Regions from separate parts of the Kitasatospora sp. NPDC051702 genome, predicted to be linked through region 2. Evidence: riboswitches for the same ligand, from Rfam matches in the RefSeq annotation. Region 2 holds a riboswitch; each other region holds the start of a gene.
The links. Region 2 has a riboswitch for thiamine pyrophosphate ahead of thiC (phosphomethylpyrimidine synthase ThiC). Riboswitches for the same ligand answer to the same signal wherever they lie in the genome.

Region 1: it holds a riboswitch for thiamine pyrophosphate, as region 2 does, so the genes downstream of both, AB0N04_RS08270 (cytosine permease) here and thiC (phosphomethylpyrimidine synthase ThiC) in region 2, are expected to answer to the same signal.
Region 3: it holds a riboswitch for thiamine pyrophosphate, as region 2 does, so the genes downstream of both, thiO (glycine oxidase ThiO) here and thiC (phosphomethylpyrimidine synthase ThiC) in region 2, are expected to answer to the same signal.

What each region holds. Positions count from the first base shown of each region.
Region 1 is NZ_JBFAZB010000006.1:155,464-162,590, forward strand. It holds gene AB0N04_RS08265 (trypsin-like peptidase domain-containing protein) at 1-1,540, opposite strand, end outside; TPP riboswitch at 1,761-1,909, shown strand; gene AB0N04_RS08270 (cytosine permease) at 1,902-3,380, shown strand; gene AB0N04_RS08275 (glycerophosphodiester phosphodiesterase family protein) at 3,554-4,378, shown strand; gene AB0N04_RS08280 (ATP-binding protein) at 4,786-5,328, shown strand; gene AB0N04_RS08285 (DUF5926 family protein) at 5,468-6,451, shown strand; gene AB0N04_RS08290 (bifunctional DNA primase/polymerase) at 6,728-7,127, opposite strand, start outside.
Region 2 is NZ_JBFAZB010000034.1:48,983-56,109, reverse strand. It holds gene AB0N04_RS25630 (hypothetical protein) at 1-428, shown strand, start outside; gene AB0N04_RS25625 (ice-binding family protein) at 810-2,612, opposite strand; gene AB0N04_RS25620 (hypothetical protein) at 3,027-3,461, shown strand; gene thiC (phosphomethylpyrimidine synthase ThiC) at 3,574-5,406, opposite strand; TPP riboswitch at 5,402-5,537, opposite strand; gene AB0N04_RS25610 (DUF5326 family protein) at 5,711-5,911, opposite strand; gene tenA (thiaminase II) at 6,162-6,830, opposite strand; gene AB0N04_RS25600 (cupin domain-containing protein) at 6,923-7,127, opposite strand, start outside.
Region 3 is NZ_JBFAZB010000003.1:193,782-200,908, forward strand. It holds gene bfr (bacterioferritin) at 1-274, opposite strand, end outside; gene AB0N04_RS04395 (molybdopterin-dependent oxidoreductase) at 504-1,133, shown strand; gene pknB (Stk1 family PASTA domain-containing Ser/Thr kinase) at 1,149-2,927, opposite strand; gene AB0N04_RS04405 (thiazole synthase) at 3,048-3,845, opposite strand; gene thiS (sulfur carrier protein ThiS) at 3,848-4,057, opposite strand; gene thiO (glycine oxidase ThiO) at 4,054-5,235, opposite strand; TPP riboswitch at 5,230-5,342, opposite strand; gene AB0N04_RS04420 (FAD-dependent oxidoreductase) at 5,490-6,698, shown strand; gene AB0N04_RS04425 (Rv2175c family DNA-binding protein) at 6,746-7,111, shown strand; gene thiE (thiamine phosphate synthase) at 7,108-7,127, shown strand, end outside.

The DNA of each region.
Region 1 (7,127 bases), on a different contig from region 2:
GGCCGATGCTGCCGGCCCGGCCGTTGGCGGAGGCGTTGGACTGGATCGCCGAGTTGATGCCGACCACCGCGCCGCCGGAGTCGAGCAGCGGGCCGCCGGAGTTGCCGGGGTTGATCGAGGCGTCGGTCTGCAGGGCGTTCATGTAGGAGGACTGGCCGCCGGTCTCGTCGCCGGAGGCGACCGGGCGGTCCTTGGCGCTGATGATGCCGCTGGTGACGGTGGACTCCAGGCCGTACGGCGCACCGATCGCGATGGTGGAGTCGCCGACGTTGACCTTGTCGGAGTCGGCCAGCGGGAGCGGCGCCAGCTTGCTCTTCGGCGGGTTGTCGATCTTGACCACGGCGACGTCGTAGCCCTCGGCGTGGCCCAGCACCGAGGCGTTGTAGGACGTGCCGTCGGCGAACTTGACGGTGAGCTTGCCGCCGTTGAGGGTCGGCGCGACCACGTGGTTGTTGGTGAGGATGTGGCCCTCGGTGTCGAAGACGAAGCCGGTGCCGGTGCCGGACTCGCCGTTGCCCTGCGCCTTGATGGTGACGACGCTGGGCAGCGCCTTCTGCGCGATGCCGGCGATCGAGCCGGGGGAGGGCTCGTTCTTCTGGGTGTTGCTGGCCTGGACGGTGGTGCTGCGGTGGTCGTCCGCGGAGCTGCTGCCGTTGTTGTGGTCGGTGACCGCCACGCCCAGCGCACCGCCCGCCACGCCGGCGACCAGTGCGACGGCGGCGATCAGGGCGACCAGTCCGCCGCGCTTCCTGCGCGGGCGGTGCGGGCCGCCGGGGCCGCCGGGGTAGTCGGCCGGGTAGCCGAGCGGACCGCCCGGGCCGCCCGGGTAGCCGGCACCGCCGGTGGCGTCGTGGGAGGCGCCCCAGCCGCCGAGCGGCTGGCCGGCGCCGAACGGGTGGTGGCCGGGCGCGGGGTGCGCGGCGGGCACGCCGGGGGCGGGCGGCGGGCCGTACGGGTCGTGCGCGCCGGCGGCCGGGACGCCGTGGGTCGGCGTGGCGTACGGGTTGCCCAGCGGCGGGGCCTGGCCCTCGGCCACCGGCGCGAGCGGCGCCGCGGGGGCTGCCGGGGCCTGCGGCGCGGGCGGCAGCACCGGCGGCGGGGCGTCGAGGTAGCCGGTGGCGGGGTCGACGCCGGCGGACGGCGCCTCGACGGGGGCCACGGGGGCGGCCGGGGCCGCCTCCGGCGCGGGGACCTTGGTGAAGGCGACGGTGGGACGGTGCCCGCCCTCGGCCGGGACGCCCTCCGCGGCCGCGGCGGCGTCGGCCGCGGCCGGCTCGGGGGCGGGGGCGGCCTCGGGCTCGGGGACCCGGCCGAACGCCATGGTCGCCCGGTGCCCGCCCTCGGCCGGGGCGGCCGGGGAGTCGGCCGGGGCCGGCTCGGAGGCGGGGGCGGCGTCGGGCTCGGGGACCCGGCTGAACGCCATGGTCGGCTTGTGCCCGCCCGAGGCGGCGGGGTCGGAAGCGGGACCGCCCGCCCCCTGGGCGCCCGAGGGCTGCTCCCCCTGCGGCCCGGTGGGCCCAACCTCTCGCTCGGTGCTCACGGACGACCTCCATAGCTGACAGAACCAAGGACCATAGTTTTTCGCACAGTCGATTCGATTGCCGTAAGGACCCCTCTGAAGAACTCATAAGAATCCTTAGCCGGCGCAGACGGCCGACCCGGCGACGGAGGCTCCCCCACCTCCGCCGGGCGTCCCGCGATGCGGACGGCAGGGCCCCTGGCCTTGGCGTCCACCCCGGTGCCGGTTAGCCTGTCGCTCCAAACTGACACGCGGGAGCTTGGACCTTCCAGGCTGAGAGTGCGCTGGTCGACCGTACCGCCACGGCATCGTGGACGGACCGTCGAGGGGGCGCAGACCGCCGGAACCTGTCCGGGTAATGCCGGCGTAGGGAGTATCGGCCATGCCGCCTGCTTCGCCATCCTCTTCTTCGGGCGCGCCCGAGTCCAAGGGTTTCCCCGGGGCGACCGGGGACCTCCCCGGATCGTCCACGACCGTTCACGGCGACGCCGCCGGCGGCCCGGCCGGTTCCGGCACGGCGACCGCCGTCCTGGACCGCCCGGAGCGCGTCGAGGCGCCACTGGTGCTGGACACCGAGCCGCCGCGCACGCTGCGCTTCCGCGACCACTTCGCGCTCTGGATGAACCTGGGCGTCAGCCTGATCGGCTTCTCCACCGCCGCCACCGTGCTCGGCGCCAAGGGCGGCGAGCTCTCGCTGGCCGCGGCGGTGACGGCGATCGTGGCCGGCACCGTGGTCGGCACCGCGATGCTCGGCGTGGCCGCCCTGATCGGGGCCCGGACCGGCGCCCCGGCGATGGCGAACCTGCGCGGGCTGTTCGGCACCCGGCTGTCGTACGTCCCGACGGTGCTGAACATCGTCCAGTGCGTCGGCTGGGGCGTCTTCGAGCTGCTGACGATCGCGGCGGGCGCCCAGACCGTCGCCCACACCGACGGCTACCGCTGGCTGTTCGTGCTGCTGGCCGGCGCGCTGACCACCGCGCTGACCATCTGGCCGCTCGGCTCGATCGCGGTGCTGCGCCGCTTCGTCGCGGGTGCCGTCGCCGTCGCGATGGTGTACTTCACCGTCCAGCTGGGCCGTCAGGGGGTGCCCGACCCGGGCGCCGGCAACTGGCACGGCTTCCTGGGCGCCACCGACATGATGATCGCGGTGTCGATCTCCTTCGTGCCGCTGGCCGCCGACTACACCCGGCACTCGCGCACCCCGCGCTCGGCGTTCTGGGGCAGCTTCTCCGGCTACACCGTCGCCCAGGTCTGGTGCTACGTGCTCGGCCTGATGGCGCTGCTGCAGTCCGACGGCGACCCGAACCGGATCTTCGACTCCTTCCTCGGCGTCTGGGCCGGCTGGCTGTTCCTGCTGGTGCTGGTGCTGCGCGAGACGGACCAGTCCTTCGCCAACGTGTACTCGACGGCGATGTCCGTGCAGAACCTGCTGCCGAAGGTGGACCGCCGGGTGCTGACCGGCGGGATCGGCCTGCTGATCACCGTCCTGGCGCTGCAGATCGACCGGTTCACCGACACCTACACCAACTTCCTCGGCCTGATCGGATCCGTCTTCGTGCCGCTGCTGGCGGTGCTCGCGGTGGACTACTTCCTCGGCGCCGGCCGGCACGGCTGGAACCTCTCCGCCGACGCCCCCTCCCGCTGGCTGATGCTGCTGCCGTGGGTGCTGGGCTTCGCGGTCTACCAGTTCATCGCGCCGACCCCGGTGGCCGGCTGGTGGACGGACTTCTGGACCTCCGCCCAGGAGTCGCTGCACTTCACCCCGCAGGAGTGGACCTCCGCCTCGCTGTTCGCCTTCCTGGTGCCCGCCCTGCTCACCTGGGCGCTCACCCCGCTGACCCGCCGGAACACGGCGGGCTGAGCCTGAGCGCGGCGGGCCGGGCAGGCCGCGCTGCCGGGGGCGTCCGGAGCCTGACGGGCCGGGCCGCCGGGGCCCGGAACCGCCCCCGCCGACGGCCCCGCCCACCGAAGACGGCCCCACGGGTTGGGGCCGTCTTCGTCTCCGCGTCACTTCGGCCGCCTATCGTTGGCCCTGTGACCAGCCCAGACCTGTCCTCGACGGCGGCGCACACCGCGCCGCCCGTCCAGGTGATCGCCCACCGCGGTTCCTCCCACGCCCTGCCCGAACACACCCTCGCGGCGTACCGGCGCGCGCTCGACGAGGGCGCCGACGCCCTCGAGTGCGACGTCCGGCTGACCGCCGACGGCGAGCTGGTCTGCGTGCACGACCGCCGGATCGGCCGGGTCTCCGACGGCCGGGGCACCGTCTCGGCGATGACCCTGGCCGAGCTGGAGGCGTACGACTTCGGCGCCTGGAAGACCGGCCGCCCCAGCACCGACCCCGAACTGCGCGGCGTGCTGCGGCTGGAGCGGCTGCTGGAGCTGGCGGTGGACTGCGGCCGCCCGGTGGACCTGGCGATCGAGACCAAGCACCCGGTGCGCTACCGCGGCCGGGTGGAGGCCGAACTGCTGCGGATGCTGGAGCGCTTCAAGATCGGCGCGGAGCGCGAGGGGGACCGCCCGGTCGCCCGGATCATGAGCTTCTCCTCGGTGGCCCTCGACCGGGTGGCCGCCGGGGCACCGGACTACCGCCGGGTCTTCCTCTTCGAGCGGACCCTGCCGCTGCTCGGCCGGCTGCGCCCGGGCTCCCCGCTGCCGGGCGGGGCGCGGATCGCCGGCCCGGGCATCGACCTGGTCCGGGCCCGCCCGCAGCTGGTGACGCGGCTGCGCGAGCTGGGGCACCAGGTCCACGTCTGGACGGTCGACGAGCCGGCCGACGTGGAGCTCTGCCTGGAGCTCGGGGTGTCCGCGATCATCACCAACCGGCCCGCCGAGGTGCTGGCGCAGCTCGGGCGGTGATCCTCCTCCGGAGCGGCACCGGGCGGCACTGAGCGGGACGGGACGACGGAGCGGCACCGGACGACGGGACGGGGCCGGACGACGGGACGGGACAGGGCCGGACGAGGGCGGGACGGGGCCGGACGAGGGCGGGACGGGGCCGAACGGACTGATCGAACCTGATCGGTCTGGTCGGCACTCAAACCTTCCGGGCACGGTATTGCCGGAATTCATGCCGTCGCACGACGGAGGGTGAGCGGTGAATGACCTCCGGTCGACCCTCGGTCGCGACGCTCGAAATGTCCTCGCGGGATCCTCCGGCGGTCGTTTCCGACGCATTACCAAGGGGCATCTCTCCCTCGGCATACGCTGAAGGAGGTCCGGGGGTGGCGTTGATGGTGGCGCGTGAAGTGCCGACTTCATCGACCATGGCAGTGCCGCACGGCCCAGCGAGTGTCGGGGTCGCACGGCGCCGACTGCGTCGAGATCTCGGTGACCGGGAGATACCCGAGCCGGTCATCGATGATGCTGTTCTGATCCTTTCCGAACTGTTGAGCAACGCGTGCCGGTACGCCCGTCCGCTCGGCCCGCTGCGGGCACTGGGCCGCAGCGCCCGGGCCGAGGTGGTGGACCAGGTGCTGGTCGGCGTCCCCGGCGGGGCGCACCCGGCACCCGGCGGCCGGGGCGGCGAGGACACCGGCGGCGGTGCCGACGGCGGCGTCCTGGTCCGCTGGCAGATGCACGCCGACGGCGTGCTCACCCTGGAGGTCACCGACGGCGGCGCGACCACCCGGCCGCTGCCCGCCAGCCCCTCGCTGACCTCGCGCGGCGGCCGCGGCCTGGGCATCGTCGACCAGTTGGCCAGCGACTGGGGCGTGCGCGACGCGCCCGGCGAGGTGACGGTCTGGGCGGCGCTGCCCGCCCGTGCCCGGCACGCCCGGCGCACCGGCGGTGACGCCCGCAGCGCCTGACACCGCGCACCCCGCCCGACCGGCCCCGGGCCCGGCACCCGCCGGGCCCCGCCGGGCGGCCCGGTGCGTGACCGCACGTCGGGAGGAAGGTCAGTAGGCTGCCCGGAGCAAAGGACACCGTCCCCGGGAGAGCCGCACCATGGGCAAGAAGGCCGCCAAGAAGGCGCCGCAGCGTCAGTCCACCACCGCCGTCACGGGCGAGATCCCCGTGGTCGGGGCCCGCGAGAACTGCCCCTGCGGTTCGGGCCGCCGGTACAAGGCGTGCCACGGCCGGGAGGCCTCGCACGCGGTGCAGGAGCTGGTGCACCGCCCGTTCGAGGGGCTGGCCGGCGAGGCCGACTGGGTGGCGCTGCGCGAGCTGGTGCCCGCCGCCACCGTGCCGCTGACGCTGGCCGCCGGGGTGGCCGAGGGCGCCACCGGCGAGGTCCCGTCGGTGACCCTGGCCACCGTGCTGCCGCTGGCCTGGCCGGCCCTGCGCCGCCAGGACGGCTCGATCCTGCTCGGCCTGCAGACCCAGTCCGCCTCCGGCGACCTGAGCCGCGACCTCGCCGACGCCCTGGAGCTGGCCCTGGCCACCGAGCCGGGCAACCCGGTGCCGGCCCGCCGGACCGAGCCGGGCGGGCGCCGCCTGCAGGATCTGCTGGACACCACGGCCGAGTTCACGCCGGCCGTGCACACCGGCTTCGAGTTCTGGCTGGAGGACGCCGAGACCGCCACCGGTGAGGTCGCCGCCTCCCTGGAGCGCGCCAACGCCTCGGCCATCCCGACCGTGAAGCTGGACGGCGTCGACGCCGCCTACTGGTGCGGCACCCCGGACAAGAACCACCTGCGCTGGGTGATGACCGTGCCCGAGGAGCGGCTGCTGGACGCCCTGGCCCGGCTGAGCGCCGCCGACCGCTCCTCGCTCGGCGCTGACACCCGCCTGGTCGGCTCGTTCCGCGCGCACGGCCTGACCGTCCCGGTCTGGGACCTCCCGCTGGCGATGACCGCGGAGGACTGCGAGAAGCCCGCCGCCGAGTTCGCCGAGCGGCTGGCCGCCGTGCTCGCCGACGAGACCCCGCTGACCGCCGAGGAGCGGCGCGCCCGCGCGAACCTGGTGAACCGTCAGGTCACTTTGAACTAAAGGACGCAGGATCCGGGTGATACGCGTCACATTGTCGCCGCGAAGCCGCAATTTCCGGGCGTGGAGGGCGTCTTGGAAATTGGCGCGGGCGCGGATCCTTGTTACTGTCTAAAGAGTCCGGCCGCTGGTGCATCCCCCGTCGCCAGCGGCCGGATCTTTTGTTTTTCCGGTCGGCCCCCGCAGCGGCGCCGGTCACGGCCCCGAGCGCGGCCACCTGACACCGCGAGCCGGCCCGGCCGCCGCGGATCCCGCCGGACCGAGAGAGCGGACACCCGGTCAGTACGCCGAGCGGCCGCTGTCCAGCCGGACCGTCGCCTCCACCAACTCGCCCAGCAGCGGCCCGACCTGGGGCAACCACACCCCGCCGTCGGCGGCCGGCCGGGGAGCCCGCACCCAGCGCACCCGCCCGAATCCGCCACCGGGCGGCAGCGGCAGGAAGCCGCCCGGCCCGTGGTAGCGCAACGACCCGGGCACCCAAGGGAGTTGGGCAAGCATCTCGCCGAGCGCGTCCAGCGAGTACGGCGCCACCAGCAGCGCGTAGCGGCCCGGCAGGGACAGCACCGGCCCGAGCGGCAGCCGCAGCGCGCCCAGGTAGGCCAGCGCCCGGGCACCGGCCGCCGCCGGCAGGCTGACCGCGGAGAGCGTCGAGCCGGTGGCGGCCAGCACCGGCGCGTCC
Region 2 (7,127 bases):
GCTGGATCGCCCTCGCCGCCGGCGTCGCCGCGATGGCCGTCGGCATCATCGGGCTGGTCCTCACCGCCGTGCGGGACGGCGCCGGAGCGGCCCCGGCCGGCACCGACCCGGAACTCGCCGCCGAACTCGCCGACGCCCGCCGGGAGTGGCGCACCGCGCTGCGCGACCGCGGCCTGCTGCCCTACCTGCACGCCGGCCTGCCGGCCGTGCCCGCCGCCCCCGCCGCGGGCGGGCCCGGCGTCCGGCCCGAGTTCAGCAGCCCCGACTTCACCGGGCCCGGCTACAGCTCCCCCTCGTTCACCAGCCCCGGCCCCGACGGCAGCGGCGACCCGGGCGTCCCCGGCCCGCGCCCCGCTTTCACCACCCCCGACTTCACCGGGCCCGGCTACAGCTCGCCCTCCTTCACCAGCCCCGACGACGTCCCCTGAGCCGGGGACGCGCACCGGCCCGAGGACGCCCCCGGGCCCGACCGGGCACCGGTCGGCCGCTGTCCCCCGACCCGGCCGGGGCACCGCGTACGCCGTCGCCGACGCGCACGCGCGGGCCGGGCAACCGGTCGAGGCGTTCCCCCGCCCGTCGGAGCGAGCCCACCGGCGGCCGCGCGCCCCGACGGGACCGCCCCGACAGAACACCCCGGGAGGTGGCGGACCGCCCGGGGCGGTGCGACGGACCGGCTGGGACCGGAACGCGACGGGGCGCTGCTCCCCCGAAGGCCGTGGGCCTCGGGGAGCAGCGCCCGTCATTCGATGCACAGTCCGTCGGTGGGAAGTGGACCCGCTCCGAACGCTCGACGACCGTCCCTGCGAGGGCTAGTGCCGACGCCGAGCTGCGGCTCGTCCGCTGCGCTTGACGAGGATGAGGATCGAACCTCCCAGGAGGACGGCGGCCGCCGAGCCGACCGCCATGACGATCGACTTGCCGGAGCCGGTGGCAGCGAGCGCTTGTCCCGACTCGTGCGGACGCACGACCGGCACACCCTGCTCATGACCGCCGTTGCCGTTGCCGTGGTCGGCCGGAACGTTGCCGTGACCGCCTTGGCCGTGCCCCTGATCACCCTGCTCGTGACCGCCGTTGCCGTTGCCGTGGCCGGTCGGAACGTTGTCGTGACCGCCTTGGCCGTGCCCGTGATCCCCCTGTTCGTGACCACCGTGCCCGCCCGGAGACTGGGGCGGACCGGCCGGGCCTGCCGGACCGGAAGGGCCTGCCGGGCCAGCCGGGCCAGCCGGGCCAGCCGGGCCGGGCGAACCATTGGCACCCGGCGAGCCATTGGCACCCGGCGAACCGTTGGCACCCGGCGAACCGTTGGCACCCGGCGAGCCATTGGCACCCGGCGAGCCATTGGCACCCGGCGAACCGTTGGCACCCGGCGAGCCATTGGCACCCGGCAAACCGTTGGCACCCGGCGAGCCATTGGCACCCGGCGAACCGTTGGCACCGGGGGCTCCGGGAGCACCATTGGGCCCGGGTGCGCCGGGAGCACCATTGGGCCCGGGTGCGCCGGGGGATCCGGGGGCACCAGGGGCACCAGGGGCGCCCGGGGCGCCGTTGGGGCCGGGAGCACCCGGAGCACCCGGGGAACCCGCCACACCCGGAGCACCATTGGGGCCGGGGGCGCCGGGGGCGCCGGGCGAACCAGGGGCCCCGTTGGGGCCGGGAGCACCCGGGGCGCCGGGCGAACCGTTGGCGCCGGGGGCGCCGTTGGGGCCGGGAGCACCCGGAGCACCCGGGGAACCCGCCACACCCGGAGCACCGTTGGGACCGGGTGACCCCGGGGAACCGGGAGGACCGGCGGGCCCGCTCGGTCCGGGCGGCCCGCTCGGTCCGGGCGGACCACTCGGTCCGGGCGGGCCGACGGCGCAGGCCGCTCTCGTGATGGTGTTGTCGTCCAGAGTGACGGCGCCGTTGCGTGCCAGGGCGCGGCCTTCGATCACCGAGGCGTGGTTCACGCTGATGGACGTGAGGGCCAGGATGTTGCCCTTGAAGAAGGAGTCGACGTCGATGGTGGCGGAGCTGCCGATCTGCCAGAACACGTTGCAGGGCTGTGCTCCGTTGACCAGGCTGACGACGCTCGACGGAGCCGTGATGAGGGTGGAGCCGATCTGGAAGATGAAGACGGCGTTCGGGTCGCCCATCGCGTCGAGGGTGACGGTACCGGTGAGGTTCAGCGACGAACTCGCCTTGTAGACCCCGGGTGTCAGCGTCAGCCCACCGATGTCGCCGGGCGAGGTCAGGATGGCCGTGGGGGCCCGGCCGGCGGCGTCGTTGTAGGCGATGACGAGGTCGGACTGGGCCTGCGCCGCCTGGGCGTCGTTGACGTGCTGGACCCCGTGCACGGCTCCGGGCGGGAAGCCCGTGACGCTGGTGCCCGGGAAGAGACCGAGATCGCCGTAGATGTCACTGGGGCCGGTGTTGGTGACGGTCGAGCCCGCCAGGACCGCGTAGCTGGTGTCAGTCCCCAGCCCCACTGGTGCCGTTGCGGCGTGCGCGGGGTTGGGGAACAGGCCGGCCGTCGCGAGCAACGTCAGTCCGGACAGCAGGACGGACGCCCCCGCGAGTCGAGCGCGTCTGCGCCCTCGTCCCGGTGGAGCGGACAACATGGCATCGACTGCCATAGGACAGCACCTTTCTTGTCGCCGTTGAACCCCGTCACCCGAAGAGGGCATGCGGAGCGCCGCTGGTGCTTCCGGCCGGGCCTCACGTCCACGCGCTCATGTCGGAGGGCTTTCGAGGGCGAGGGCCGACCACGGCAGGTGATGAATAGTCACCGACTCACTACACCGTGCAACAACAACATGGAAAGAAGAGAGTCATAAAGATGCAACGGAGTGACGCACCAGAGCCGATCGGGGAATGACCCCCATTCCACAGCTCCGTTCGTCTACGTACTAAATGATGAGCTGCCCCCACTGGACGCCGTCGGCTGTCCAGGGCGCCGCCAGCGCCATAGCAGTACCGTTTTTTCCTCTTGGCCGCGCCCAGGCCGGTGAATCACGTATCGCCCCGTGATCCCAATCGTTGGCCCGATCATGAACGACCTAACGAATCTGCAGGAAGAGGCTCCCCCCACTGCGGCCGCCGGGGGCGCCGGCACGGTGGCCGAGCGCTGCCGCGCCGCAGGCGGCCTGCTCAGGGTCACCCTCGGTGAACTGCGCGCGGAAGTCGGCTACCGAAGACTCGGCAAGTACGTCCTGGAAGAACTCGCCGACCGCCTCGCCGAAGAGGGGCTCGGCTGGTTCCCGGCCTGGCGGCTCTCCCCGACGGAGAACGGCGAGCCGCGGAAGGACCACGAGGTGTGGGTGTTCGTCCGGGACGGCGGCCTCCGCTGTCAGGTCATCGACGCCGTCCAGGCCCCCGACGGCTCCGACGTCCCCACGGTCCTGAACGACCTGCTCGCCGGCCGCCCCCAGAACCTCTCCCCGGAGCGCAAACTCGGGCTCATCCGCGAGATCCTCGGGCTCTGACGCACACTCGGGCGATCCACGGGATTCCCCCTGCAGGCCCGGACGTTCGCGGGCGCGGCACCGGACGGCCCCTTCAGGGACCCCGGCGCAGCGCCCCGACACCCACCGTCAGTCAGTCCGCCAGCGGGAGGTAGACCCGGTTGCCCTGGGCCGCGAACTCCTCGGACTTGGCCTGCATGCCGGCCAGCGCCTCGGCGTCGAACCCGCTGGCGACGGCGGTGGAGCCGTCGCCGTGCTCGTCGCGGATCTTCTGGGAGATCTTCATCGAGCAGAACTTCGGGCCGCACATGGAGCAGAAGTGCGCGGTCTTGGCCGGCTCGGCGGGAAGGGTCTCGTCGTGGAACTCGCGGGCCGTCTCCGGGTCGAGGGCCAGGTTGAACTGGTCCTCCCAGCGGAACTCGAAGCGGGCGTCCGAGAGCGCGTCGTCCCAGGCCTGGGCACCGGGGTGGCCCTTGGCGAGGTCGGCGGCGTGGGCGGCGATCTTGTAGGTGATCACGCCGGTCTTGACGTCGTCGCGGTTGGGCAGGCCCAGGTGCTCCTTGGGCGTGACGTAGCAGAGCATCGCGGTGCCCCACCAGGCGATCATCGCGGCGCCGATGCCCGAGGTGATGTGGTCGTAGCCGGGGGCGACGTCGGTGGTGAGCGGGCCGAGCGTGTAGAACGGCGCCTCGTCGCAGATCTCCTTCTGGAGATCCATGTTCTCCCGGATCTTGTTCATCGGGACGTGGCCGGGGCCCTCGATCATCACCTGGACGTCGCGCTCGCGGGCGATCCGGCCGAGCTCGCCGAGGGTCTGCAGCTCGGCGAACTGCGCCTCGTCGTTGGCGTCGGCGATGGAGCCCGGGCGCAGGCCGTCGCCCAGCGAGAAGGTGACGTCGTAGGCCGCCAGGATGTCGCAGAGCTCCTCGAAGTTCGTGTAGAGGAAGTTCTCCTGGTGGTGCGCCAGGCACCAGGCGGCCATGATCGAGCCGCCGCGCGAGACGATGCCGGTCTTGCGGCGGGCGGTCAGCGGGACGTACCGCAGCAGCACGCCGGCGTGGACGGTCATGTAGTCGACGCCCTGCTCGCACTGCTCGATGACGGTGTCCCGGTACACCTCCCAGCTGAGCTCCTCGGCCCTGCCGTCGACCTTCTCCAGGGCCTGGTAGAGCGGCACCGTGCCGATCGGCACGGGGGAGTTGCGCAGGATCCACTCGCGGGTGGTGTGGATGTTGCGGCCGGTGGAGAGGTCCATGACGGTGTCGGCGCCCCAGCGGGTGGCCCAGGTCATCTTCTCCACCTCCTCCTCGATCGAGGAGGTGACGGCGGAGTTGCCGATGTTGGCGTTGATCTTCACCAGGAAGTTGGTGCCGATGATCGCCGGCTCCACCTCGGGGTGGTTCACGTTCACCGGGATGACGGCCCGGCCGCGGGCCACCTCGTCGCGCACGTACTCGGGCGCCAGCCCCTCGCGCAGTGCCACGAACTCCATCTCCGGGGTGATCACCCCCCGCTTGGCATAGGCGAGTTGGGTGACGGCGGCACCTCCGCGGCCGCGCAGCGGACGGCGCGGGCGGCCGGGGAAGACGGCGTCGAGGTTGCGCAGGTTCCCGCCGCGCGGCGAGGTGTGCTTGATGCCGTCGTCCTCGGGGCGCGCCTCCCGGCCGTCGTACTCCTCGACGTCGCCGCGCTGGCGGATCCAGGAGTCGCGCAGGGCGGGCAGGCCGCGCCGCACGTCGGGCTCGTAGGCGGCGTCGGTGTACGGGCCGGAGGTGTCGTACAGCGGGACGGTCCGGCCGTTGGTGAGCTGCACCTCGCGGTACGGGACCCGCAGATCGGGCCGGGACCCCTCGCGGTAGGCCTTGCGCCAGGCCGGGGTGGGGTAGCCGGTGCCCGCGCTGGTGACGGCGGAGCCGTCGGCGTCGGTGCTGCGGGCAGACTTCGGCTGTGCGTCGAACGTGGTCATCTGACCTCATACTCCCTACGCCGGCATTACCCGGTCCAGGTTCCTGCGGTCGACGCAGCCGTCGGTCCGTCCGTCGACGGTCCGGTCAGCGTCCTCTCAGCCCGGTGCTCCGAGCTCCCGCGTCCACAGGCGGTGTTGCCTGCACATGACGCCCAACACCGTAGCGAGCCGATCGCCGCAGGTCCAGAGGGGGTCCACGGACGGCGGGGCGGGACCGGCGGACCGGGCCCCCGGGCGCGCGGCGGCCGGGAACGCCGGAGGCCCGGTACCCCGCGCGGGGTACCGGGCCTCGGGGGTGCCGGTCTCAGCCCTTGGCGGCCTTCTTGACCAGGACCACCACGGCGGCGGCGATGCCGACCACCACCAGCACCTTGATCACGATCGCCAGCAGGGCGCCCACGACGCCGAAGACGAATCCCACGACGTTCCAGAGCAGCACCAGGACCAGCACCGGGATGACGATGTTGCGCACCCAGGAGGGCAGCGACTTCCAGAGCTCAGCCATGTCCGTTCCTTCTCTCCCCGTGGGGTCGGCTGCCTGTCCGGTGCCGTCTCCCGCTTGCTTTCGGTACTTCGATCGTACGGGGGCCGGGGTGCCGGAACGAGGGCCCGCAGCCCGGAGAGAACCCGGAGATCACCCCGACCCGGAGACCGGGGAAACCCTGGTCAGGGCCCGGGGAGGACTCCCGGACAGGCCCCCGGAGGAGCCCCCCGGGAGCGGCCCCGGAAGGCCCGGGCCGCGGTCCGGCCGGCCGTCAGACCGGCCAGCGCTCCCCGCGCCAGGCCGCGTCCCAGAACATCCACTCGTACCGCGAGGTGGTGACGAAGTGCTCGACCACGCGGCGCCGTTCGGCCGGGGACACCTCCTCGCCGAGCCGGTCGGTGAGCGCCAGCACCCGGCGCACCACGGACTGGAAGGCCTCGTCGCCGTACGTGGCGATCCACTTGGCGTACAGCGGATCGGGCGAGCCCTGGGCGAGCAGCGCCTCCCCGACCCGGGCGTAGATCCAGTAGCAGGGCAGCACCGCGCCGACCGCCTCGGCGAAGGAGCCGCCGTAGACGGTGGCCAGCAGGTAGCTGGTGTAGGCCCGGGTGGTGGGCAGCACCGGCTCGGCGGCGGCCTGTTCGGCGCTGTCGCCGAAGGCCGTCATGAACTCGGCGTGCATGCCCTGCTCCGCGGCCAGCGCGCCGACCGCGTCGTCGGCGAAGGCCCGCACGTCCGCCTCGCCGGGCGCCTTGGCGGCGCAGACCGCGAGCGCCCGGGCGTAGTCGCGCAGGTAGTGCGAGTCCTGGACGACGAAGTGGCGGAAGGCGGCGCGCGGCAGGGTGCCGTCGGTGAGGCCGCCGATGAAGGGGTGGGCGAGGATCTCGGCGTACACCGGCTCGATGGCCGCCCAGAGTTCTTCCGTCAGGCTCATGCTCATGCCCCGACCCTAAGGCGTGCCCCGTGGATCACCGCCGGGGCCGGTCGCCGGAGCCGGTGGCCGGGGCGGGCCCGGAGCGGCGGCCGGCCGGCTCAGGCCTCCGGCGGCGAGAACACCACCAGCACCCGGAGTTCCTCGGTGACGTGGTGGAAGCGGTGCGGGGTGCCGGCCGGGACGTAGACGACGGTGCCGCGCGCGACGGTGGCGGTCTCGGCGCCGACGCTCAGTTCGGCGCGGCCGCTGATCACCTGGTAGATCTCGTCCTGGTCGTGCGCGGTCTGCGGGTCGGTCGCTCCG
Region 3 (7,127 bases), on a different contig from region 2:
GGCGGTCCGCCTCGAACATCTCCTTGACCGTCTGGCCGATCCGGACGTGGAACAGCCGTTGGTAGTTCGGCAGCCCGTCCAGGAAGAGGATCCGGTCGGTGAGGGTCTCGGCGTGCTTCATCTCGTCGAAGGACTCGTGCCGGGTGTACTTGGCGAGCTTCGTCCAGCCGAAGTTCTCCTGCATCTTGGCGTGCAGGAAGTACTGGTTGATCGCGGTGAGCTCCGCGGTGAGCTGCTCGTTGAGGAACTCGATGACCTCTGGATCGCCCTGCATGGCGCTGCCTCCCTGCGCTTCGGCCTGCGGTGGGTCCCGCGTTGCGCATCCTGGCACCGGGGTGGGCGGAAATTCCAGTAAGTTCACACTCACTAGGACATGTGTCGGAATATCCGATTTAGCCGGGAAGGTTCCGGGGTCAGCCGACCGTTGGCCCGTACGAGCGGGGCGTGCAGCCCGCAGAAGGGGCGCGCGCCGGGCCCCGGCCGCCGTCTGTCACCATGGAGCCATGGGTCAGTCCGAACAAGAACCACTTCCGCCGTCTGACCCGAGGATCCCCCCGGGGCAGCGCGCGCAGCGCGGCTGGCCCGCCCTGCACTACGGTCCGGTGCCCCGCTTCAAACCGCTGACCTGGGACCTCCAGGTGTTCGGCGCGACCGCCTCGGCGGAGAAGCACAGCTGGGACTTCACCGCCTTCCAGACCCTGCCCCGCACCACCGTCGTCGCCGACCTGCACTGCGTCACCAAGTTCACGCTGCTCGGCAACGAGTGGACGGGTGTGCCGGCGGCCGCCCTGCTCGACCTGGTGCCCCCCGCGCCCGGCGTCACCCACGTCATGGTCTGGGCCGAGTACGGCTACAGCGCCAACCTGCGGCTGGCCGACTTCGCCGACCCGCGGACGGTCCTGGCCACCCACCGCAACGGCGAGACGCTGACCGCCGAACACGGCTTCCCGGTCCGGCTGGTCGTCCCGCAGCTGTACGCCTGGAAGGGCCCCAAGTGGGTCCGCGCGGTGGAGTACATGCGGGCCGACCGCCGCGGCTTCTGGGAGGAGCGCGGCTACCACAACCTGGCCGACCCGTGGCGTGAGCAGCGCTACTCCTACCAGGAGGAGCCGGGCGACGGCCCGCTCCGCTGAGCCGCCCGACCCGCTCTAGAAGAACGGGAAGTTGACCGTCACCGCGGTGTGCTGCGGGCGGCGCTCGCCGGCCGCGGGGGACTGGCCGGACACCTTGCCCGTGCCGAACAGGTTGACCCCGGTGGTCTGCATCGTGAAACCGGCCGCCTGCAGGGTCTTCGCCGCGTCGTCCTTGCTCATGCCGGTGACGTCGGGCACGGGCACCATGCCCTTGCTGACCACCAGCGACACCGCGGCGTTCTCCTGCAGCAGCTGCCCGGCCGCCGGAGAGCTGCTGATCACCGCGCCCTCCGGCACGGTGTCGTCGTAGGTCTCGGTCACCCCGCCCCTGGTCAGCTGGGCGGCGGCCAGCGCCTCGGCCGCCTGGCCGGCGGGCTTGCCGGTGACGTCCGGCACGGCGATCCGCTTGGGGCCCTTGGAGACGGTCACCGTCACGGTGTCGCTCTTGCGGGCCCGCGCCCCCACCCCGGGGTCGGTGGCGATGACCTGCCCGGCCGGGACGCTCTCGCTGAACGCCTCGACGAACCGGCCGTGCATGCCCTCCTTGTCCAGGATCCGCTGCGCCTCGGCCCGGTCCTTGCCGAGCACACCGGGCACCGGTCCGTACAGGCCCTCGGAGAGGCCGTAGGTGACGCCGCCGACCGCCAGCACCAGGGCGCTCAGCGCGGCGACCCAGAGCAGCGGGCGGCGCGGGACGCGGCGCAGCCGTCCGGGGCGGCGCCGGCGCACCGGGGTCGGCTCGTCGTACGGGCGCGGCTCGACCAGCAGCTGGTCCATCAGGTCCGCCGGGACGTCCAGCACGCTGGTGCGCTCGGGCGGCGGGGCGTCGGCCGGGTGCGGCAGCGGCTGGATGACCGAGGTCGGCTCGCTGGTCGGGTAGCGCGGGCTGGGCCGGGTGGAGGCCGGCGGCTCGGCGTCCAGCTCGGCCGGGGTGAGCGTGCGGCGGACCCGCTGCAGGGCGGCGAGCAGCTCGACCGCGTCGTACGGGCGGGCGTCGGCCGTCCGCGCGCAGGCGCCGGCCACTATCGCGTCCAGCGCGGCGGGGACGGCCGGGGCGGTCAGCGAGGGGGCCGGGACGTCCTCGTGCAGGTGCTTGTACATGACCTGGACGGGGTTGTCGCCGGTGTGCGGGCGGCGGCCGGTGAGCATCTCGTAGAGCAGGATGCCGGCCGCGTAGACGTCGACCCGCTGGTCGGTGGGGGCGTCCGGGAGGATCTGCTCGGGAGCGAGGTAGGAGACGGTGCCCAGGACGGTGCCGCCGGTCGCGGTGCTGGTCGAGGTGGGGGCGCCGTCCGCGGTGCCGAGCACCCGGACCAGGCCGAAGTCGGCGACCTTGACCAGGCCGCCCTCGGTGATCAGCACGTTCTCCGGCTTGACGTCGCGGTGCACCAGCCCGGCCCGGTGGGCGGCGCCCAGGGCGGCGAGCACCGGCTCCAGCACGTCCAGCGCGGCCCGGACGGACAGCGCGCCGCGGTCGCGCAGCAGGTCGCGCAGCGTGCGGCCGGGCACGTACTCCATCGCGAGGAAGACGTTCCCGCCGTCCGCGCCCTGGTCGAAGACGTTGACCACGTTGGGGTGGGTGAGCCGGGCGACGGCCTTGGCCTCGCGGATGAACCGGGCGGTGAAGCCGTCGTCACCGGCCAGCGAGGGGTGCATCACCTTGAGGGCGACGACCCGGTCCAGCCGGGTGTCGGTGCCCTTGTAGACGGTGGACATCCCGCCGGTCGCGATGCGCTGCTCGACCCGGTACCGGCCGTCCAGCAGGGTACCGATCAGCGGGTCGTGCAGTGCCATGTCCACCCGGGGGAGTCTAGTGCCGCGGGCGCGCACCGGACCCTGGGGACACCGCCCCCGGGCCCGGCTGTGCCCGGCTTGTGACACGGGACGCCCCCGGGCGCCGCGGGTGTTCCGGCGTCAGAAGGCGGGGCGCTCGCGGGTGTCCAGGTCCGCCCGGCCGGCCATCGCCGAGGAGGCCTCGGCGTGGAAGCGGCGCGGGATGCGGCCGGCCCGGAACGCGAGCCGGCCGGCCTCGGCGGCGTGCCGCATCGCCTCGGCCATCAGCACCGGGTCCTGCGCCCTGGTCACCGCGGAGGCGAGCATCACGGCCGCGCAGCCCAGCTCCATCGCCAGCGCGACGTCGGAGGCGGTTCCGGCGCCCGCGTCCAGGATCACCGGGACGTTCGCGCCCTCCACGATCAGCTGGAAGTTGTGCGGGTTGCGGATGCCCAGGCCGGAGCCGATCGGCGAGCCGAGCGGCATGATCGCCGCGCAGCCGACGTCCTCCAGCTTGCGGGCCAGCACCGGGTCGTCGTTGGTGTACGGGAGCACCGTGAAGCCGTCGTCGACGAGGGTCTCGGCGGCGTCCAGCAGCTCGATCGGGTCCGGCAGGAGGGTCCGCTCGTCGGCGATCACCTCCAGCTTCACCCAGTCGGTGCCGAGCGCCTCGCGGGCCAGCCGGGCGGTCAGCACGGCCTCCCCGGCGGTGTAGCAGCCGGCCGTGTTGGGCAGCACGCGGATGCCGTTGCGGGTCAGCACGTCCAGGACGGAGCCCTGGGTGGAGGCGTCCACCCGGCGCATCGCCACGGTGGTGAGCTCGGTGCCGGAGGTCAGCAGCGCGCGCTCCAGGACCTCCAGGCTCGGGGCGCCACCGGTGCCCATGATCAGCCGGGAGCCGAAGGTCGCCCCGGCGATGGTCAGCAGGTCGTCGGCCATGGTCAGCCTCCCTGGACGGCGGTGAGGATCTCGATCCGGTCGCCCGCGGACAGCGCCGTGTCGGACCACGAACCCCGGGGCACCACGGCCTCGTTGAGCGCGGCGGCGACGCCGGAGTGGGCCGTGCTGAGGGTGGCCACCACCTCGGCGAGGGTGGTCGTGGCGGGCACCCGGCGGGGCTCGCCGTTGACGGTCAGTGCGATCTCGGTCATGCGGAGGCCTTCGTGGTGGAGCGGTCGGGGGAGAACCGGGTGGGGGTGAACGGCTGTGCCAGCTCGGGGAGTTCGCCGGTCGCCAGGTACTCGGCGAGCAGGTCGGCGGTCACCGGGGCGAGCAGCACCCCGTTGCGGTAGTGGCCGGTGGCGGCGACCAGTCCGGGCAGGGCGGTCGGGCCCAGCAGCGGCGCGTTGTCCGGCGAGCCGGGGCGCAGCCCGGCGGAGGTCTCCAGTAGCGGGAGTTCGGTGATCCCGGGGACCAACTCGTGTGCGTCGCGCAGTAGTTCGTAGACCCCGCCGGCGGTCACCGTGGTGTCGTAGCCCTGTTCCTCGGTGGTCGCGCCGATCACCAGCTCGCCGTCCTCCCGGGGCACCAGGTACAGGTGCTGCCCGCGCACCACGGCGCGGACGTTGCGGGACAGGAACGGCCGGTACGCCCCGGGCACCTGCAGCCGCAGGATCTGCCCCTTCACCGGGCGGACGGGCGGCAGCACCCCGTCCGGCAGGCCGGGCAGCCGGTGGCTGTGCGGGCCGGCCGCGAGCACCACCCGGTCGGCGGTCACCGCCCCGCCGTCGCCGAGCCGCACCCCCACCGCCCGGTCGCCCTCGACCAGCAGCTCGACCGCCGGGGTGCGCCGCACGACCACGCCCGCGGCCTCGCCGGCCAGCAGCAGCGCGGCGAGCAGCCGGCGGCCGTCCACCTGGTGGTCGTCGGCGACGTGCAGGCCGCCGCGCACGCCGGGGGCGAGCATCGGCTCCATGCGGCGGGCCTCCCGGCCGGTCAGCCAGGTCGAGTCCAGGCCGAGCCGCTGGTGGAAGGCGTGCAGTTCGCGCAGTTCCGCCCGGTCGTCGGAGTCCAGCGCCACGGCGAGCGTGCCGCACCGCCGGTAGCCGGTGTCCGCGCCGCCGCTCGCCTCGGTCAGTTCGGCGGCGAAGGCGGCGTACCGCTCGTTCGAGGCCATGCCGAGGCGCAGCAACGGCTCCTCGCCGTACTGCAGCTCGGTGACCGGCGCGAGCATCCCGGCCGCGACCCGGGCCGCCCCGCCGCCGGGGGAGGGGTCGACCACGACCGTCGCCAGTCCGCGCTGCGCCGCCCGCCAGGCGACGGCGAGACCGATCAGGCCCCCGCCGACCACCAGCACGTCGGCGCGGGCGCCCGATGCCAAGCGTGTCAAAGCTGCTCTTCTCCCTTCGCCGGTATGACCCGGATCAGGTTCGGACGGTCGCAGGCCGTGCCAGCCCGCCTCTCAGCCCGGTCCGCCGGGCTCCCGTGATCGTGCCCCCACCATAACGCCGGTGGTCGGCCCGGCCGAAGGCGTGTACGAGGGGTGGACGGAGAGTGCGCAGGTGGGGGTGCCCGCGGCCGGCCGGGCGGGCGTGCGGTCCCCCTGGTGGACGCCTCGACCGGGCGTCGAGGGCGCTGAGTACAGTGACGGGCGTGGCAGAGCTGAGCGGAACGGATCAGGTGGTCGTCGTCGGAGCCGGGCTGGCCGGGGCGCAGTGCGCCCTCAAGCTGCGGCAGGGCGGCTGGCGGGGGCGGATCGTGCTGGTCGGCGAGGAGCGGCACGCGCCGTACGACCGGCCGCCGCTGTCCAAGGAGGTGCTGCTCGGCAAGACCGACGCCACCCCCCTCGACATCGACTACCCGCACCTCGGCATCGAGCTGCTCACCGGCCGCCGCGCCACCGGCCTCACCCCCGGCGTGCTGCACACCGACGGCGGTGAACTCCCCTACGGCGCACTGGTGATCGCCACCGGCGCCACCCCGCGGCGGCTGCCCGGCGCCGAGCGCGCGCACCTGCTGCACACCCTGGACGACGCGCTCGCGCTGCGGGCCCTGCTGCGGCCCGGGCTGCGCCTGGTGCTGGTCGGCGCGGGCTGGATCGGCGCCGAGGTGGCCACCGCGGCCCGCGAGGCCGGCTGCACGGTGACGGTGGTGGAGGCGGGCCCGGCCCCGCTGCCCGGTGCGCTGCCGACCGAGGTCGGTTCGGCGATGGCCGCCTGGTACGCCGAGGCGGGTGTCGAGCTGCGCTGCGGGGTCGGCGTCGCCGCCGTGGAGTCCGGCTCGGTGCTGCTGGCGGACGGCTCGCACCTGGCCGCCGACGAGGTGGTGGTCGGGGTCGGGGCCCGGCCCGCGACCGACTGGCTGGCCGGCTCCGGCGTCGAGCTGGACGGCACCGGCGCGGTGCTGGTCGACGAGCGCCTGCGCACGGGCGCGCCGGGCGTCTTCGCGGCCGGCGACTGCGTCAGCTACCCCTCCGCCCGGGTCGGTGCCCGGCTGGCCGTCCAGCACTGGGACCACGCGCTGCAGTCCGGCGAGGCGGCGGCGGCCGCGGTGCTCGGCGCGGAGGCGCCGCCGTACGACCCGGTGCCGTACTTCTGGTCGGAGCAGTTCGGGCGGATGGTCCAGTACGCCGGGCGGCACGCCGCGGGCGACCGGATGCTGTGGCGCGGCGGCCCCGGGGACGCCTCCTGGGCGGTGCTCTGGCTGCGCGACGGGGTGCCGAGCGCGCTGCTGACCGTCGACCGGCCGCGCGACCTCACCCAGGGCCGGCGGCTGATCGAGCGCGGCACCGCCCTGGACCCGGTCCGCGCGGCGGATCCGGCCGTGCCGCTGAAGGCCGCCGCCGCCCTCTGACCGGCCCCTTGGTGCGCGGGGGCCCGTCGAGGTGGCAGTCTGGTGCCGTGAGTGAGATCGATGCGAAGACTGATGCCCTGGTCCCCGAGTGGCTGTACCTGCCCGACATCTCCGAGCGGTGGGGCGTGCTCGTCACCGAGGTCCGCAACATGGTCAAGAAGGGTGAGCTGATCGCGGTACGCCGCGGACCCAACAAGTCGCTGCAGGTCCCGGCCGCGTTCATCGACGAGGAGGGCCCGGTCAAGCACCTGGTCGGCCTGCTGACGGTGCTGCGCGACAGCGGGTTCAGCGACGAGGAGATCGTCGAGTGGATGTTCACCGAGGACCCGTCGCTGCCCGGGACCCCGGCGCAGGCCCTCTGCGAGAACCGGGCGACCGAGGTGAAGCGGCGCGCCCAGGCGATGGCGCTGTGACGACCCCCGCGCCGGC